2 linked regions of the Metabacillus sp. KUDC1714 genome follow. The protein of the gene in region 2 binds, or shares a complex with, the protein of the main gene of each other region. Links are inferred from orthologs where the notes say so. Each region holds a gene or a part of one and is shown on either strand. Other genes may lie near its edges. The genes, in order: HUW50_RS08065 and HUW50_RS01675.

The links.
Region 1: the proteins of HUW50_RS01675 (region 2) and HUW50_RS08065 are in contact, whole or in part, in a solved structure (PDB 1F51), measured with the Bacillus subtilis proteins. The link is inferred for Metabacillus sp. KUDC1714 from one-to-one orthologs.

What each region holds. Positions count from the first base shown.
Region 1 is NZ_CP055263.1:1,669,185-1,685,906, forward strand. The notes cover bases 7,450-10,228. They hold HUW50_RS08065 (response regulator), read right to left. Parts: upstream 9,137-10,228; coding sequence 8,762-9,136; downstream 7,450-8,761. Other genes in these bases: HUW50_RS08060 (class II fructose-bisphosphate aldolase), read right to left, coding at 7,728-8,585; HUW50_RS08070 (DUF2529 family protein), read left to right, coding at 9,638-10,180. Also shown: HUW50_RS08035 (lamin tail domain-containing protein), read right to left, coding at 1-2,103; HUW50_RS08040 (thymidine kinase), read right to left, coding at 2,553-3,173; rpmE (50S ribosomal protein L31), read right to left, coding at 3,496-3,708; transcription termination factor Rho, read right to left, coding at 4,021-5,298; HUW50_RS08055 (UDP-N-acetylglucosamine 1-carboxyvinyltransferase), read right to left, coding at 5,763-7,052; HUW50_RS08075 (CTP synthase), read right to left, coding at 10,427-12,034; rpoE (DNA-directed RNA polymerase subunit delta), read right to left, coding at 12,345-12,896; fused isobutyryl-CoA mutase/GTPase IcmF, read right to left, coding at 13,270-16,530; HUW50_RS08090 (TetR/AcrR family transcriptional regulator), read right to left, coding at 16,681-16,722. UniProt on the Bacillus subtilis protein: Key element in the phosphorelay regulating sporulation initiation. Phosphorylation of spo0B during sporulation initiation.
Region 2 is NZ_CP055263.1:326,644-329,358, forward strand. It holds HUW50_RS01675 (sporulation initiation phosphotransferase B), read right to left. Parts: upstream 1,777-2,715; coding sequence 1,225-1,776; downstream 1-1,224. Other genes in the region: obgE (GTPase ObgE), read right to left, coding at 1-1,209; rpmA (50S ribosomal protein L27), read right to left, coding at 2,112-2,402; HUW50_RS01685 (ribosomal-processing cysteine protease Prp), read right to left, coding at 2,419-2,715. UniProt on the Bacillus subtilis protein: Key element in the phosphorelay regulating sporulation initiation. Acts on spo0A. Mediates reversible phosphoryl transfer from spo0F to spo0A.

The sequences.
Region 1 (16,722 bases), 1.3 Mb from region 2 along the record:
AGGGATTTCAGCTATGTAACTTGCTGGATCAGCGCTTGCATTCATTGATAAGGAAGTGAATGTTTCATCCCCCTCTTTTTTATAATGCAAGGTAGCAAATGGTACAGCCATGTTATCTGTTATATTTGCTTCAATGCTGATCGGAGAAAATGCATCGGTTTCTGTCAGCGGCGTATGCGTGATCACTGGCGCCTCCGTATCAACAGGTATTTCATCAAGCTCAACTGGCTTTGTTGGGACTTGAACAGCTTCAACTGTACCAAGTGAAGGTGCTGCTAGTACTTTAAGCTTTTCCATTTCCGTACCTTCGCTTGGAAACATATATTGAATAACAGCGCCTGTGTTATCATTGTCAGTTCCAAGATAACTTGCAGAAACAACTTCTGAGCTTGTGTTATCTTTTATCACGATTCCTCGGTTTCCACCATTTGCAAAACCTGGGAAACTATCCTTATATGTAATTACTTGTTCACTTGATAAATTCAATCCAAAATGAGTGTTAAAATCCGCTAGAGTACGATCACCATTATTAAACCAAAAAACAAGTGTTTCTTGAGGATCAATTGTAGTAGCAGGAACTTGAAAGACTAGTTCGTTACCAGTATCCGTATATTTGTAGACAAAGGAATAATTCATTAAGGATTGTGGTTGATTGGTATTATTATAGAGTTCAAAATACTCGTAATAATCCGTTCCTCCACCTTCTGTATTTGGTGACAGCTCGGTAATTAATAGCGTTTGTTCGCTATAGGTTTCTTGAGGAGTCTCAACAGAAATTGTATATTCCTCACTCTTTGCCTTATTGCTACCATCTGTTGCTTCAATATAGTACGTAATATTTGAATCCACACTAGCGCCTGGTATTTCCACTGAAAAATTTGTCCAGTCGTCTGAACTTACATTCATTGTGGCAGATGTAAAGGTCTCTTCTTTAGTAGTTTTGTAGTAAAGTGTCAGAGTTGGTATCGCTGCCAAATTATCTGTTACCTTTGCTTCAATCATGACAGAAGAAGCTACTTTGCTTTCTGTAACAGGCGTGTGAGTGATCACCGGTGACTCGTTGTCTGCTGAGATCTCTGTTAGTTCTACCGGCTTTGTTGGGACTTGAACAGAGTCAATTGTTCCTGGAGTTGGTGCTGCCAATACTTGATGCTTGTCCATCGCCGTTTTTGCTAAAGCATATTTAAATTGAACACCTAATCCACTATTATCTGTTTCACCTGGTAAATAACCTGCAGATATTACTTCATTTCCTTCTTTATCTTTAATAACAGCCGCTCTGTTCCCACCATTTGCAAAACCCGGGAATACATCCTTAAATTCGATGACTTGGTCTGATGTTAACTCAAGTCCATAATGTGAATTAAAATCGGCTAAAGAAAGTACGCCATTATTAAACCAAAATACTAGAGTTTCTTGAGAAGCGATCGTTGTATGAGGGACTTGAAATACTACTTCTTTTCCAGTATCCGTATAACGATAAATAAACGCATAATTAGTTAAAGATAATGGCTGATTCGTATTATTGTACACTTCAAAAAACTCGTAGTTATCTGTGCCATTTGAGTTTGGCGATACTTCAGTAATTAGTAAGGGTGAATTGCTATTAAAATCTTCTTCTACTAAAGTTTCAGGAGCTGCTGGTGTTTCTGCTTCATCCTTCACTTCTCCCTGATTTTCTTGGGACGTTTGAGCTGGAACAACCTCACTAGATTGTTCCACTGGTTGAGTGGTACCTTCAGATGTTTCTTCTTTTTGTTGGACAGTATCATTTTCTTGATTTTGCTGCTCATTTTCTGTCAGAGGTTTTTCATCAACTGTAAGTGGTTCTTCTTCAACAGTCTCTTCTAAAGAATCAGTACTTTCAGTTGCTTCTGCTCCCTCTAAAACTGGTTCTGTTTCATTTGTTGTTATTTGTCCATTGTCAACTGTACCTGTTTTTCCTGTCTGATTTTCATTATTAGAAGTCGTGTTATCAATCACTTCTTCTGCATAAATCCTTTTCACAGGAATAACCGTAGTAAAGTTGGATAGTACAATTGATACCATACAGACAAATAAAAACAATTTTCTTACCCTAAGTCGTACTTTCCGCTTATTCATGGCTTCCTCCTTAAATTTTATTTACATTCATGTCAATAGTAATCGAATTTTGTAAACTAAAATTAAAGGAGGTGTAAATGTTTATAAATATTTCCGCTTATTATTAATTTTTTGTAAAATGAAAAAGTTATGTTGTTTTTAAATTCAGGAGTTTTCACTCATATATTCATAAAGGCATAATACCTAAAATTTAGATAAATTTAGACGACAATCACTTTGATAGTACATAAGACCCTAATAAATTCCATTAAAAGGAATTTTTTAGCGATTCATCAGGTTAACATTTCTTTACACGGAGGAAATAATTCTTTGACAAAACTCTAATAGAATAAGACATTCTTTGACATCACTCTAAAAATTCCTGTATATAGGCAGGGGCATTTCATCTTAACTTCATATAAGAAAGCCACCCTGCATTTTTTTGCAAGGTGGCTTTCTTATATGAAATATTAACGATTCGTTGCACTATTCTCTTTCTTAAAATCCTTCACAGGTGATCCTGGAACCTCATGATGGTGTCTACATCTAGGTTCATACGATTCTGATGCCCCCACAAGAATAATTGGATCATCATATGACGCAGGCTTACCATTAATCAGTCTTTGCGTGCGACTTGCCGGTGATCCACAAACAGAGCAAACAGCTTGAAGCTTTGTGACTAATTCAGCAATTGCCATTAATTGTGGTACAACACTAAAAGGTTCGCCTCTAAAATCTTGATCTAACCCTGCAGCTATTACACGGTAACCTTGATTAGCTAAGAGTGTTAGCACATCACAAATATGTTCATCAAAGAACTGTACTTCATCAACAGCAATAACGTCTGTTTTCTCAGTAATATATTCTAAAATTTCAATAGAGGAAGCCACTGGTTTACTAATAATCGCCGTACCATTATGTGAAACTACCTCTTCTTCACTATAGCGGTTATCTATACTAGGTTTAAACACCTTTACTTCTTGTTTCGCAAATTGCGCACGTCGAACTCTGCGAATGAGTTCCTCTGATTTACCTGAAAACATGCTTCCGCAAATAATTTCAAGCCATCCACTTTGTTTCATTACATACATTAAAACGGCCTCTCCCTTCGTCATCATATTCCCGAGTCGATTGACCGTACCGTTTATATTGGTACTTTACCATCTATATAAAACATGAAACTTCATGCATCACATACGTTCAAAAATCCCTACCAATATATGTAGGATATCCTAAAGTAAAACTTCCACAATTGAGGTTTCTTTCCACTCTTACCGAAGCTAGATAAACCTATCTAACACTCACTAAAGTGATCAAATTCTCCAAATAATATGGGTTAAGGCCTAAAAATCACAAAAGTTGGCGTGAAAAAACAGGCAAGAGCAGTTTCGTCTTGCCTGTTGGAAAAAGCCTTTATTGTTGCTGTTGCTTAATGCCGTATTTTTTATTGAATTTATCTACACGTCCACCTGCATCTGCAAATTTTTGACGTCCTGTGTAGAATGGATGACACTCAGAACAAACCTCAACTTTGATCTCTTTCATTACAGAGCCAGTTTCGAATTCGTTACCACAAGCGCAGTTCACCATAACCTTATTAAAGTTTGGATGAATTCCTGTTTTCATTCTTTTCATCTCCTTCCGCCCTGAATCATTCGAAACAGAGTTAAATATCTAGGTGTAACTCGTCCGGTTGACGAACCATCACTAGAAAAGCACATGATGAAATTATAACAAGTGCCAAGTTTAAAAGCAAGCCGAAGTTAAATATTACTAATTCGAAAAGCGCAGGTGCCTTGTTCAGCCCCGACAGGCATAAGACACACACGAATAGAAGGTGTTCTTTACCTTCAATTCGTGAGTGGCTTATGACCCCGAGGGGCTAGGCACCGGAGCTAGACAATTCGAAAAGCGCAGGTGCCTTGCTCCCCACTAATACTACTTAGTTACTTTCCTAGCTGATTTCATTTCAACATCTAAATTACTAAAGAATTCTTCGTTTGATTTTGTTTGACGAAGCTTTCTTAGGAACTTTTCAACAAAGTCTGGAGAATCTGTCATTGACTTGCGAATTGCCCATAATTTATCAAGATGATCTTTTGGAACAAGCAGCTCTTCTTTTCTTGTACCAGAACGACGGATATCGATTGCTGGGAAGATACGCTTTTCTGCAAGTGAGCGGTCTAAATGAAGCTCCATGTTACCAGTTCCTTTGAATTCCTCATAAATAACGTCATCCATACGAGAACCTGTATCGACTAGCGCTGTTGCAAGGATTGTTAAGCTTCCACCCTCTTCAATGTTACGTGCTGCACCAAAGAAACGTTTAGGGCGATGGAAAGCAGCTGGATCAATACCACCAGATAATGTTCGACCACTTGGAGGAATGACCAGATTGTATGCACGTGCTAAACGTGTAATGCTATCCATTAAAATAATTACATCCTTTTTATGTTCAACAAGACGCATCGCTCGCTCAAGCACTAGCTCTGCTACTTTAATATGATTTTCTGGAACTTCATCAAACGTCGAGCTAACCACGTCTCCAGCTACAGAACGTTCAATATCAGTTACTTCTTCAGGTCTCTCATCGATTAATAAAACGATTAGTTCAGCTTCAGGATTGTTCGTTGTAACACTGTTCGCAATTTCTTTTAACAGCATTGTCTTCCCTGCCTTAGGAGGGGCAACAATCAATCCACGTTGACCAAAACCAACTGGTGCGATTAGGTCCATAATTCTTGTGGATAAATAATTTGGTTTTGTTTCTAGGTAAATTTGTCTATCTGGATAGAGAGGAGTTAATGCTGGGAAGTGAACACGTTCCTTTGCCGTCTCTGGATCTTCGCCGTTAACCGCTTCTACATGAAGCAAACCGTAATAGCGTTCATTTTCTTTTGGAGGACGAACCTTACCAGATACTTTGTCCCCATTTCGCAAATCAAAACGCCTAATTTGGGAAGCTGAAATATAAATATCTTCTGAGCTTGGTGAATAGTTAATTGGTCTTAAGAAGCCAAAGCCTTCAGACTGGATGATTTCTAAGACACCTTCCATAAATAATAAATCCTCTTGTTCAGCATTTGCTTTTAATATAGCAAAAATTAATTCTTTTTTCGTCAGCTTGCTGTAATAGGAAACTTTATAATGACGGGCAAGCTCATATAATTCTTTCAGTTTCATATGTTCTAATGAAGAAATTGAAACTTGATTCATAAAAACACCACTCTTTTTAATTTTCAATTTTTTACAATTGTTTTCCATCTATCGATTGTCAAATTCATTTCTACTGGTAATGAAAACGTAATTAGATAGCAAATTTCACATATTAGAAGATTTACCATCAGTTGCATTAATGAAGAAAAAACTATCACGTTTGGATCGAGAAGGAAAATGAAGGTGAGCTTGAAGTAGATTTGCAGTAATTCATGCAGCACTCTTTATTTTTACCCTATTTTAGAGATTTAATCAATCATTTTTGGAAAATCTATTTGAAGTTAGAGGTTTTTATAGAAGGAAAGTGAGATTTTATTCCCTCACTTTCCAAAATGTAGATATCTTTATCTTTTTTTATTAGGCTGACTCGCCAAAATTTGTTGCTATTTACCAAGTAGTGCGGTAGGTTGGTTTTTTCTTTAAGCTATGTGTTCCATCAGATGAACAAGGCACATGCCCTCTTCTTATGAATTTTGCAGTTGCTCGATTTCTTTATCTGTTAATTTTTCACGCCAGATCGTAGCTCCTAGTCCTGATAGCTTTTCCTCTAACTGACTATATCCACGATCGATATGCTCTAAACCAGTTATTTCTGTTACTCCTTCAGCCATAAGGCCCGCACATACTAAAGCTGCTCCTGCTCGTAAATCACTTGCTTTAACTCTAGCACCTTGAAGTCTTGTTGGGCCAGAGACAATTGCAGAACGGCCTTCAACTTTTATTATAGCGCCCATTCTTCTTAGCTCATCTATATGTTTAAATCTAGCAGAGTAAATTGTATCAGTTACAACACTCGTTCCTGTAGCTCTTGTTAAGAATGAAGTGAACGGCTGTTGAAGATCAGTTGGAAATCCTGGGTAAACGAGGGTTTTAATATCAACAGCCTTTAGTTCCTTTTGACCGCCGATAATTAATATTTGATCATTGCTCGTTTCAATATGAAGACCCATTTCTCTTAGCTTTGCAATTAGTGATTCTAAATGAAGTGGGATGACATTATCGATCATCACTTCTCTTCCCATTGCTGCTCCGATAATCATGTAAGTTCCAGCTTCAATCCGGTCAGGAATAATTGAATGACGGCAGCCATGCAGTCTCTCAACTCCATCGATTCGAATGACGTCTGTTCCTGCCCCTTTAATTTTTGCCCCCATGCTCGTAAGCAATGTTGCTACATCAATAATTTCTGGTTCCTTTGCAGCGTTTTCAATAATCGTTCTACCTTTTGCTAAAACAGCAGCAAGCATAATGTTAATTGTTGCTCCTACACTTACAACATCTAAATAAATTCGCGCACCACGCAGTTCATCTGCACGCAAATAGATTGCACCTTGTTCATTCGTTATTTGCGCACCTAATGCTTCAAAACCTTTAATATGCTGATCAATTGGTCGCGGTCCTAGATGACAGCCACCAGGAAGGCCAATAACTGCCTTTTTAAAACGGCCAAGCATTGCTCCCATTAAATAATAGGATGCACGTAGCTTCTTAACTTTTCCATTCGGCAAAGGCATTGAAATCATCGATGACGGGTCAACAATCATTTCATTATTTTTCAATAGCACCTTTCCACCGATTTCCTCCAATAAATCTCCAAGTATATTTACATCAGAAATGTTTGGTAATCCTTCGATTGTGACTGGTGATTCAGCTAATATGGTTGCAGGAATTAAAGCTACTGCACTATTTTTTGCCCCGCTTATATTTACTGTACCTTTCAGTAAATCTCCACCGGCAACTTTTAACTTTTCCATAATAGTCTCCCTTCTTCAGAAGTTGACTTTCCGGAAAGAACATGGAGGGTGAGCTTTGCGCAATTTTCGCACACATATGTATTCACTTTACACGAAACACGCTTAAACATTCATTAGCCATCATGTTTTCCGAATAATACATCTCTTGTCAACAAATATTTCGGATTTTATTGCTTCGAAAAGCTTGAGGTGTCGCCAAGCTCTAAATGGCGAAAGCCTTTTTCTTTACGATCATCCATTTTGATACAAATTCTGGTGATAGTAAAAAAATACTACCTGTTTATCTCTTTTATTTCCTTTTATGCCTTAGTAAATACATCACAATACTAGATAAGTGAAACTTCCTTTAATGTTGGTTTCTATGATTGCTTTCACCTAGAGTTTAATGATTGACTATTTATAAATAATCTCTCTTATTATTAAACCATCTATTAAGCAGGACAACAATGTTTAAGTTTAAGAATTCTTCTTGGAATTGGGATGGGTGATGATCACACTAAAGGAGGAGGTATTAACAAAACGGACAAGGCTTATTCTTGTCCGTTACTCTATGAGTCTATTATCTCTAGTCAGCTAGGTTAAGGTTAGAGAAGGTCTTCACACCGCTTGTTAGCGCTTTCTTATTATTCAGAATATAACCGCCTCTTATAAAAGGCGGTTATATTTAAAGCTGTATTATGCTTGGTTTGAAGAACCAAATTCGCGCATTTTGCCGATTACTGTTGCTTTAATAGCGTCACGAGCTGGTCCTAAATATTTACGTGGATCATATTCTTCAGGTTTTGCAGCTAACGTTTCACGAACCGCTTTTGCAGAAGCAATTTGATTTTCAGTGTTAACGTTGATTTTCGCTGTACCGAAAGAGATAGCTTTTTGGATATCGTGTGTTGGAATACCAGTACCACCGTGAAGTACTAATGGCATATCCGTTAGGTTAGCGATTTCTTCCATCTCTTTGTAGCCTAAGTTTGGTTCACCTTTGTACGGTCCATGAACAGAACCAAGTGCTGGTGCTAAGCAGTCAATACCAGTACGTTGTACAAGTTCATTACATTCTTGTGGATTTGCGTAAATTACGCCTTCTGCTATAACGTCATCTTCTTGTCCACCAACAGTTCCTAACTCAGCTTCAACAGAAACACCTTTTGAATGAGCATATTCAACAACTTGTTTCGTTGTTTCAACATTTTCTTCAAATGGGTGATGTGAAGCATCGATCATAACAGATGTAAATCCAGCATCAATTGCTTCTTTACACTTATCATAGCTTGAACCATGGTCAAGGTGAATCGCTACTGGTACAGTAACTTTGTAATCCTCAAGTAGACCTTCAACCATTTTTACAACAGTTTTAAATCCACCCATGTAGCGTGCTGCACCTTCAGAAACACCAAGAATAACTGGTGACTTCTCTTCTTGAGCTGCTTGTAGGATCGCTTGAGTGAACTCAAGATTATTTAAGTTAAATTGACCTACTGCATATCCTTTGTCTTTTGCTGTTTTCAGCATTTCTGTCATTGAAACTAAAGGCATGTCGAAAAATCCTCCTAATGAACCTTATTTTCTGATACAGAAAAGTATATCATACCTAGCTTGACCAGAATATTCACTAATATGTAGAGTCTGCATGATACTTTTCACATCTAATAGCATACCAATTTCTTCGAAAATCAGCAACAATTCGACAGATATTTGGGTAATATAATGTTTTAGTTCGTTTTTAATGGTAAATATTTCTTTACTGCATCACGAATTTCATCGATATCAAAAGGTTTAGCAAAATGTGTCAATGCACCTAAATCCTTCGCTTCTTGAATCATATCTAATTCCCCATAAGCCGTCATAATGATAACACGAATATCTTGGTCGACAACTTTCATTCGTTTTAAAATTTCAATCCCATCCATACCCGGGATTTTCATATCTAATAATACTAAGTCTGGGGAATGCTTTTCGACGATTTCTAAGGCTTGAAAACCGTTTGCTGCCTGAAATGTTTGATACCCCTCTTTTTGAAAAACCTCATTCAATAAAATTCGAATCCCATATTGATCGTCAACAATTAATATTTTTTCCTTCAACATATCATTACACCTCTTAGTTTATTTTTCCATACTTAACCCCAATGGCATTATGCCATCTTAAAAACGAAATAAATTTTGTGTTTTGCTTTAAGCACTAGACGGTACAAGCTAGCTCTGTACAAAGTTTATCAGCACTTTCTGTTCGTTACTTAATCTAGCTTGCTTCCTACTAACCCAGTTTAAGCAATCGGTACTAAAGACCGTAGCTTTTTAACCAATTAACTAGGGTTTTTCATTAACATTCGTCCACATTGTTGATTAAATTATCTATATCATAACTTAAGTAATTCTTTTCTTACTTATTATTTCCTGCAAAATAACTCGAATCATTTGTCGACAATTTCTGCTTATCATTGTCATATTTTGCTGGATCTAATGACATTTAAGTAATATCTAATCTTCCCCTACAGTCTCACGGAAAACTGGTTCTCTTTTAGATTTTACTACTTTTCGTTATAATACCTTATACATGTGAAATGTGAAAGGAGATCTTTGCTACTTATGATGAAAATTTTCACGACACAATTAACTGGTCACTTTAATCGAATACTAGACCAAGAAGAAATAAATATAGAAGATAGTGCAAGACTTCTTGCACAAGCTTTAATCGGAGAAGGAACCCTATATATTTATGGGGTTAACGAGCTTCATGGTATTGTCTTGGAGGCTTTAATGAGTAGTGAGCCCTTTAATCGTGCTGAGGCACTTCTTGATCAAAATGGACAAGTAAAAAAGCTTTCTTCAGAAGATCGAGTGCTTCTTTTTACGTATCGATCAACAGATGAAGAAGCAATCTCTATTGCCAAAACTCTTTCAAACCAGGGAGTGCAAACAGTTGGTGTTTCTGCTTTAGTTAAAAATGCTGCTCCAGGGTTGGAATCTATTACAGACCTTCATGTAGATGCTAAGCTACGTCAGCCACTAATTCCTGGTGATGACGGGGAAAGATACGGATTCCCTGCGTTAATGACATCGTTATATGTATATTATGCGATCACCTTCACTATTAAAGAGATGTTAAATGAATATGAGGATGAATATTAAGCAATTGGCAAGAGCTAGTTGCTTTTTTTATATCTTTATTGCAAAAAGTAAGTTTTTTTTGCAACTTTCATGAGGAATCTTGCAATTTTGAAGGGGAATCTTGCAACTTTTAATCAAAATCTTGCAACTTCAGAAAACAATCTTGCAAATTAACATTACACAAAAAAGCTAACTTATCCTTTTAAGATAAGTTAGCTCAATTCCTATACTAAAAAAGCTATTTAACTATTTTTTACCAGTGTATTGTTAATTTTTCCCTGATTCAGATAATGACGCACGAACAAAATCACGGAATAATGGTTGTGGTTTAGTTGGTCTAGATGTGAATTCCGGGTGGAATTGTGATGCCACAAACCATGGATGATCTTTAATTTCAATAATTTCAACAAGGCGTCCATCAGGAGTTGTCCCAGAGAAAACAAAGCCTGCTTCTTCCATTGCTTGACGGTATTCATTGTTAAATTCATAACGATGACGATGACGCTCATACACAACTTCATCTTTGTATGCTTCATAAGCACGTGAGTTCTCGATCAACTTACTTGGAGATAATCCTAGGCGCAATGTTCCACCTAAATCTTCAATGTCCTTTTGCTCCGGAAGTAAGTCAATAACAGGGTATTGCGTGTTAGGATCAATTTCAGATGAATTGGCACCTTTTAAGCCTACAACATTACGTGCAAATTCAATTGATGCAACCTGCATACCAAGACAAATTCCTAAGAATGGAACCTTGTTCACACGTGCATATGTTGTAGCAAGGATTTTTCCTTCTACCCCACGGTCACCAAATCCGCCAGGAACTAAAATTCCATCGACATCTTCAAGTTCTTCCTTCACATTGTCTTCATTCAATGTTTCTGCATTAATCCATTTGATCTCAATGTCTGAATCATATTCATAACCCGCATGACGAAGTGCCTCTACAACAGAGATATAAGCGTCTTGTAATTCAACATATTTTCCAACTAGACCAATCTTTGTTGTTTTAGAAAGATTTGTCACACGTTTTACCAGTTCTTTCCACTCAGTCATATCTGCTTCATTACATTGAAGCTTCAAGTGTTTACATACGATAGAATCTAAATGTTGATCTTGTAAAGCCAATGGAATTGAATAAAGTGTTTCTGCATCACGGCACTCGATCACAGCATTGGTATCGATGTCACAGAATAAGGCAATTTTATCCTTCATATCTTGAGAAACCGGCATTTCAGTACGAACAACGATCACGTTTGGTTGAATACCTAAACTACGAAGTTCTTTTACACTATGCTGTGTTGGTTTTGTTTTCATTTCACCTGCTGCTTTGATATATGGAATGAGTGTACAGTGAATGTACATAACATTATCACGGCCGACATCACTCTTAATTTGACGAATTGCTTCTAAAAATGGTAATGATTCGATATCACCAACAGTTCCACCAATTTCAGTAATAACAACGTCTGCACCTGTTTCTTTTCCAGCACGGAAAACACGATCCTTAATTTCGTTCGTGATGTGAGGAATAACTTGAACTGTTCCGCCAAGATAATCGCCACGACGTTCTTTCTTTAATACCGTTGAATATATTCTACCTGTTGTCACATTGTTAAACTTAGTTAGATTAACATCAATAAAACGCTCATAGTGACCTAAATCAAGGTCAGTCTCAGCGCCATCACCTGTTACAAAAACCTCACCATGCTGATAGGGACTCATTGTTCCTGGATCCACATTTATGTAAGGATCAAACTTTTGAATTGTCACACTTACACCGCGGTTTTTCAATAATCTACCTAATGAAGCAGCTGTTATTCCTTTTCCTAATGATGATACAACTCCACCTGTTACAAAAATATACTTTGTCATGATTTTCCCCCTAAAGAAGCTATATATGTTATTTTGTACAAAAACTTAAAAATCTTACTAGAAAAGCGAAAAGCGCCTTGCTCAGCCTCATGCAAATTGGCTTATGACCTCAAGGGTCTAGGGTCTAGACACTAGAGCTAAATAAAAAACTAAGCTCAAAATCCTCATTTTCCACATAAAAATAGAAAGCCCCCTTCCAAACAAGTTGAAAGGGAGCTGTAAATGTATAATAAATACAATACGATTGCTTTTTTAAGAGCCCAAAATAGATTCTACCTAGTTGAAAAAAGAAAGTCAAGACGATTTACGCTTATTTTTCTTCCTCTTCATCATCTAGTTCATCTTCATCATCGTCTTCATCATCATCTAAATCATAATCTTCATCGTCATCATCAATGAGATCATCATCATCATCGTCGTCTAAATCTACATCGTCTATATCATCGAAATCATCATCATCGTCGTCATCGTCACTAGTGTCATCAAAGTCATCGTAATCTAGATCTTCATCAATGACATCGAAGTCATCCTCAAGATCATCCTCGACACCTTTTTTCGCCTTTTTCTTTTTAGGCTTCGCAACTGGCACAATTTCTTCTTCAATTTGCTCATAAGGATACCAAGTACGTAATCCCCACATGTTTTCTCCTACACAAATAAAACGGCCATCGATATTAATATCTGTATAGAATTGAGCGATTTTATCTTCTACTTGTTTTTTTGTTAACCCAAGAAGCGAAGAAACTTCCTCTACTAATTCACTAAAAATGTACGGTTTTTTACCTTCTACAAAAAGTTCATAGGCAACCTCTACCATTGCCATTTCTTTTATTTGTTCGTCTGTTAATTGCTTTAGACTCAAAGCTCGGCACTCCCTTTCTAGGTAAATCATCTATTTAATACGTAAATATGTATAAATCTAAAGTCAAGTCTGCAAATCATACCATTCATTATAAACAAATTCTAGCAGTTTATGCCACATTTATCACGTAAAAAATATTCAAAAGAACTTTTTGCGCTTTGAATTTAATAGAAGGTCACATAATCTGGCCTCTAACCTCTAAATTCGGGGTGTTCTTGCAACTTTGAAGCGGAATCTTGCAACTTTAAGTACTTATTTTGCAACTATAGAAGAGAATTTTGCAAGTTTGGGTAATAATCTTGCAATTTTTTCATTTAAACTACGATTAAAAACTCATGATTAGCAGCCTGCTAATCATGAGCGAGATATATTATTACATATTCCGTCTATACTGTCCGCCAACTTCGTAGAGTGCTTGTGTTATTTGACCAAGACTTGCTACCTTTACTGTTTCCATAAGCTCTGCAAAGATATTACCATTTTCAATTGCGGTTTTCTTTAATCTTAGTAACGCCTCATCAACTTTCTTGGCATTTGCTTGCTGGAAAGCACTTAAATTATTAATTTGTGTTTCTTTCTCCTCTTTAGTTGCACGAGCAAGCTCCATATTATCAACCGATTCCTGTGATGGGGGATTTGGATTAAGGTACGTATTGACGCCAATAATCGGCAGTTCACCAGTGTGTTTTTTCATTTCGTAATGCATTGATTCATCCTGGATTTTCCCCCGCTGATATTGGGTTTCCATGGCGCCAAGTACACCGCCGCGTTCATTGATTCGATCAAATTCCTGAAGAACTGCTTCCTCTACTAAATCCGTTAATTCCTCGATAATAAAAGAGCCTTGCAGCGGATTTTCATTTTTGGTTAAGCCGTGTTCTTTTGTAATAATCATTTGGATCGCCATTGCTCTACGAACAGATTCTTCTGTCGGAGTTGTAATTGCTTCATCGTAAGCATTTGTGTGAAGGGAGTTACAGTTATCATGTAACGCCATTAGAGCCTGTAATGTCGTACGAATATCATTAAAATCAATTTCTTGAGCATGTAAAGAACGCCCTGATGTTTGAACATGATATTTAAGCTTTTGACTTCGTTCATTTGCACCATACTTATCTCTCATAACAGTAGCCCATATTCTTCTTGCGACCCGACCAATTACTGTATATTCTGGATCAAGTCCATTACTAAAGAAGAAGGACAGGTTTGGCGCAAATGAGTTTATATCCATGCCTCTGCTTAAATAATATTCTACATACGTGAAACCATTTGATAGCGTAAACGCTAGCTGGGAAATTGGGTTTGCCCCAGCTTCTGCGATATGATAGCCAGAAATTGAGACAGAATAATAATTTCTCACCTTTTGATCAATGAAATATTGTTGAATATCCCCCATGAGCCTCAATGCGAATTCTGTTGAGAAAATACATGTATTTTGTCCTTGGTCTTCTTTTAAAATATCTGCTTGGACTGTTCCTCTAACAGTTTGTAGGGTTAAGGATTTTACTGCATCATATTCGTGCTCGGTAAGGGAGCGATTAAGTTCTACTTCTTTTTTCTCCACTTGTTGCTCAATTGCCGCATTCATAAACATTGCTAAGATGATCGGTGCCGGACCATTTATCGTCATCGACACTGATGTAGAAGGAGCACAAAGGTCAAAGCCGCTATATAGCTTTTTCATATCATCTAATGTGCAAATGCTTACTCCACTCTCACCAATTTTCCCATAAATATCTGGGCGATGTGCTGGATCTTCGCCATATAAAGTCACCGAATCAAAAGCTGTACTTAACCGTTTTGCAGTATCATCCTTTGATAAATAATGGAAACGGCGATTAGTTCGTTCCGGCGTTCCTTCACCTGCAAATTGTCGTTTTGGGTCTTCACCTTCGCGTTTAAAAGGGAATACTCCAGCAGTGTAAGGGAAAGAACCTGGTACATTTTCTTTATAAAGCCAGGATAAAATGTCGCCATCATTCTTATATTTAGGTAATGACACCTTTGGGATGGATAAACCGGATAATGAAACAGTCTTTAAATTAGTAATAATTTCTCTGTCTCGAATAACAGTTGTAAACTCATTTTGAGCATATTTCTCTTTCATTTCTTCCCATTGTTTTAGATGTGTTTTAGATTGTGTCGTTAAATTTTCTTCAAGTCTTACTTGTAATTCCTGTAACGAGCGGATCACTTCTTCGTTTCCTTCTTGGCTTGCAAGAGTCTCTACTGTTCCTTTTACTTGAAAGAGCTTTGTTGCTGCATTTGCTTGTTCTTCTGATTGCTTGTGATAATTTCTTACTGTTTCACTAATTTCTCGTAAATAATATCTTCTTTCTGGGGGAATAATTACGTTTTGCTTTTCAACATCATCCGCTACTGGCAAGGACGTTTGCCACTTTTTATTTGCCTTTTCATTAATTAACTCCAAAAGTCTAGCAAATAATGTGTTTGTACCGAGGTCATTGAATTGACTAGCAATTGTCCCATACACTGGCATAGCATCTAGCGGCTGATCAAATAATTGCCGACTTCGTTGATATTGCTTCTGCACCTGGCGTTTTGCATCCTCAGAGCCTTTGCGCTCAAATTTATTAATGACGATTAAATCTGCATAGTCGATCATATCGATTTTTTCTAGCTGTGATGGTGCACCGAACTCACTTGTCATGACGTAGAGAGATAGATCACAAATTTCCGCTATTTCAGCATCTCCTTGACCAATTCCGCTCGTCTCAACAATAACTAAGCCAAAGCCAGCACCTTTTACAACTGAAATGGCGTCTTGGATCGCTAAGGAAAGCTCGGTTTTTGATTTCCGAGTCGCTAGGCTCCTCATATACACTCTTGGTGAAAAAATCGCATTCATCCGGATTCGATCTCCTAAAAGCGCACCACCCGTTTTTTGCTTAGTCGGATCAACAGAAAGCACAGCAATTTTCAATTCAGGTACTTCATTTAGAAACCTTCTGATTAATTCATCGGTTAATGAGCTTTTTCCAGCTCCACCTGTTCCCGTTATACCGATAACTGGTGCATTTGATTCGAGTTGATTAACTTGCTTAAAAAGTGATTCAACACCAGCAGATACTTCATTATGAAGAACCTTTGCTTCTGCATAGGAAATGAACGTTGCAACAGCTTTAGGCTCTCCTATTTTCAGGTTCTCAAGGTCCATGTCACTTTCATTTACAGTTGAAAAATCACATTCCTTTAACATATAATTGATCATTCCTTGCAGACCTAATTCCCTACCATCCTCAGGTGAAAAGATCTTTGCAATCCCATACTCATGTAATTCTCTTATTTCCCGAGGAATGATGACGCCACCGCCGCCACCAAAGAGACGTATATGCCCAGCTCCTCTTTCAGCTAAAAGATCATACATATATTTAAAAAATTCAACATGTCCCCCTTGATACGAGGAAATGGCAATTCCTTGAGCATCCTCTTGAATAGCTGCTGATACAATTTCTTCTACTGATCTGTTATGACCAAGATGAATGACCTCAGCACCACTCCCTTGTAGAATACGACGCATAATATTTATCGAAGCATCATGCCCATCAAATAAGCTTGATGCCGTTACAAAGCGAACTGGGTGCTTCGGTTTGTAGATTTCGTTTGTTGCCATCTATATACCCCCCTTTTATTTTCAGTTGTGTAAAATTAATATTTTTTTAGTTCGGATGAAATGTAGCTCTTGATGTGAATGGCCAGGATGAAATTTGGTGATATCGGTGAACTTCGATTTCTTTTCATGGCATTCTGTGAGAAATGAATACTATTTCTCACCAACGCCTTGTAAAATCACCTTTGTTTGCAG
Region 2 (2,715 bases):
TTCATCAACACCTAGGCCACGAAGTTGTCTTGCAAAGCGTCGAACAGATTCCTCACGTGAGAATTCAGTCATTTTAAAGAGTTTCTCAATCTTTTCACCTGAAAGCACATAAGATCCATCACTATCACGAGTAATGGCGAAGTTCGGTTCTTCCTTCTTAAACTCGTACACAACTCTGTTTTCAGCTGGCTCTTCTTCATATAACGGGAATTCTGGTGTACGTTCAATTGCATCGGCAATTTCAAATAACAGCTCGCGTACACCTTCTCGTGTAATGGCAGAAATCGGGAAAATTTTCAGATCATCTTTGAGCTTTTTCTTAAACCCTGCTAAGTTCTCTTCAGAATCTGGCATGTCCATTTTATTGGCAACAATTATCTGTGGTCTTTCCGTTAAACGCAGATTGTATTCCTTTAATTCTGCATTAATTGTTACATAATCCTCGTAAGGGTCTCTTCCTTCTAACCCTGACATATCAATCACATGAACGATTACCCGCGTTCTTTCTATATGTCTAAGGAATTGATGACCTAAGCCCACCCCTTGATGTGCACCTTCAATAAGCCCAGGAAGATCCGCCATTACAAAACTTCTTCCATCTTCCGTTTCAACCATTCCTAGATTAGGAACAAGTGTAGTGAAGTGATATTCTGCAATTTTCGGTTTTGCTGAAGAAATGACAGATAATAATGTTGATTTACCAACGCTTGGGAATCCAACTAAGCCTACATCAGCTAATACTTTTAATTCTAAAATAACGTTTCGCTCTATTCCTGGTTCACCATTTTCAGAAAGCTCAGGAGCAGGATTTGCCGGTGTCGCAAATCTAGAGTTACCACGACCTCCACGACCACCTTTAGCAATAACTGCTTGTTGTCCATGCTCAGTTAAATCAGCGATAATCTGGCCTGTTTCTTCATCCGATACAATGGTTCCCGGGGGAACTTTTACTATCATCGGTTGCGAATTTTTACCATGTTGGTTTTTAGACATACCATGCTCACCACGAGGAGCCTTGAAATGGCGTTTATACCGGAAATCCATTAACGTTCTTAAACCTTCTTCTACTTCGAAAATAACGTCAGCACCATTTCCACCATCACCACCTGCTGGCCCTCCTTTTGGCACGTACTTTTCACGACGGAACGCAACCATACCGTTTCCGCCATCTCCACCTTTTACATATATCTTGACCTGATCGACAAACATTTGTCTTCCTCCGTTCTAAATCCCAAGTGAAATAACAGTTGTTAATTCATATGTATTAACATGAAATTCATTTACAATCAATTGAGAGTGATTAACAGCTTTTAACCACTCAATTAATTGTTCTGTATCCTTTATTATGCCATTAAAGTCAAAAAAGAAACGAACTCCTTCAGCTTCTAAACCTATATCAATTGTAATACTTAAATGATTTTCACTTGCAAAATCAACTACTTTATCTAGTTGATCCAAAAAGCTCTTACTCCATTGGGTCACTGAATCATCAAATGGTTCTAAAGACAACACATTTCCTAAAATTTCGTATTCAAGTACAAAATGGTGGTTACTCCAATTAAATGTCATAAGATAACTAGCAAACGAGGGCATTTTCAAATTACAAAGTTTAGATTCCTGTTGCGCTTCTATGATTACTTCCTCAATGAAATCATGTACACGATCATATTTTTGCAACGAAAGATTACCTTTAATCAGTTGTAATTTATTCATCCAATCATGTCGTGAATGACTTAATATATCAACAGTATCCCATTTTTTCGATTTATTTTTCATACTATTTTCTCCTATTTCAACTAAAAAATAATTTTCATAAAGGAGCAATTACTTTACGCTGTAATAAGAATTATAACAAACATTGTGTTGGAACATAAGAGCTATTCATAGATTACTGTTTTAATTCGCAAAAGCGAAAGCGCCTTGAACAGCCTCGGGCAAATAAGACGCTAATGAATAGAAGGTGTTTTTTACCTTCAATTCATGGGTGGCTGTAGACTCAAGAGGGGCTAGACGTTGGATGCCTAGCGCTTTTCCACAGTACTAGAGTTTTATATTTTCCTTTACAATAAAAAAAACTCTAACCTAAGTTAGGTTAGAGTTTTCACATGAACTTATGCTTCTTGTGCTACTGGATATACGCTAACTTTTTTGCGGTCGCGTCCGAAACGTTCGAACTTAACAACACCATCAACTTTTGCGTATAACGTATCATCACCGCCGCGGCCAACGTTTTCACCTGGGTAAATTTTTGTACCACGTTGACGGTAAAGAATTGAACCACCAGATACCAATTGTCCATCTGCACGCTTTGCACCAAGACGTTTAGACATAGAGTCACGACCATTTTTAGTCGACCCTACCCCCTTCTTAGATGCGAAGAACTGAAGATCTAATCTTAACATGAAGTTCACCTCCTGTTTAGTTCATTATTGTTACTGAAATATATTGTCCGTAATCTCTTTCAATTGTTTGTAATGAAACGAGCATACCCTCTAACAATAATTGAACTTTATCACTTGTTGATTTATCGAGATTTAAAGGTAATTTAACATGTAAATAACCGCCATCTCCACCTTGATCAATTTGTGGCTCAATATTTGTTAGAGTCAGCACTGCATTAACAGCACCAAAGGTAACAGCAGATGCTCCAGCACAAACAATATCCTTGCCATGTTCATCGAACTCGGCATGTCCAGATAAAACGAACGAAGTTAT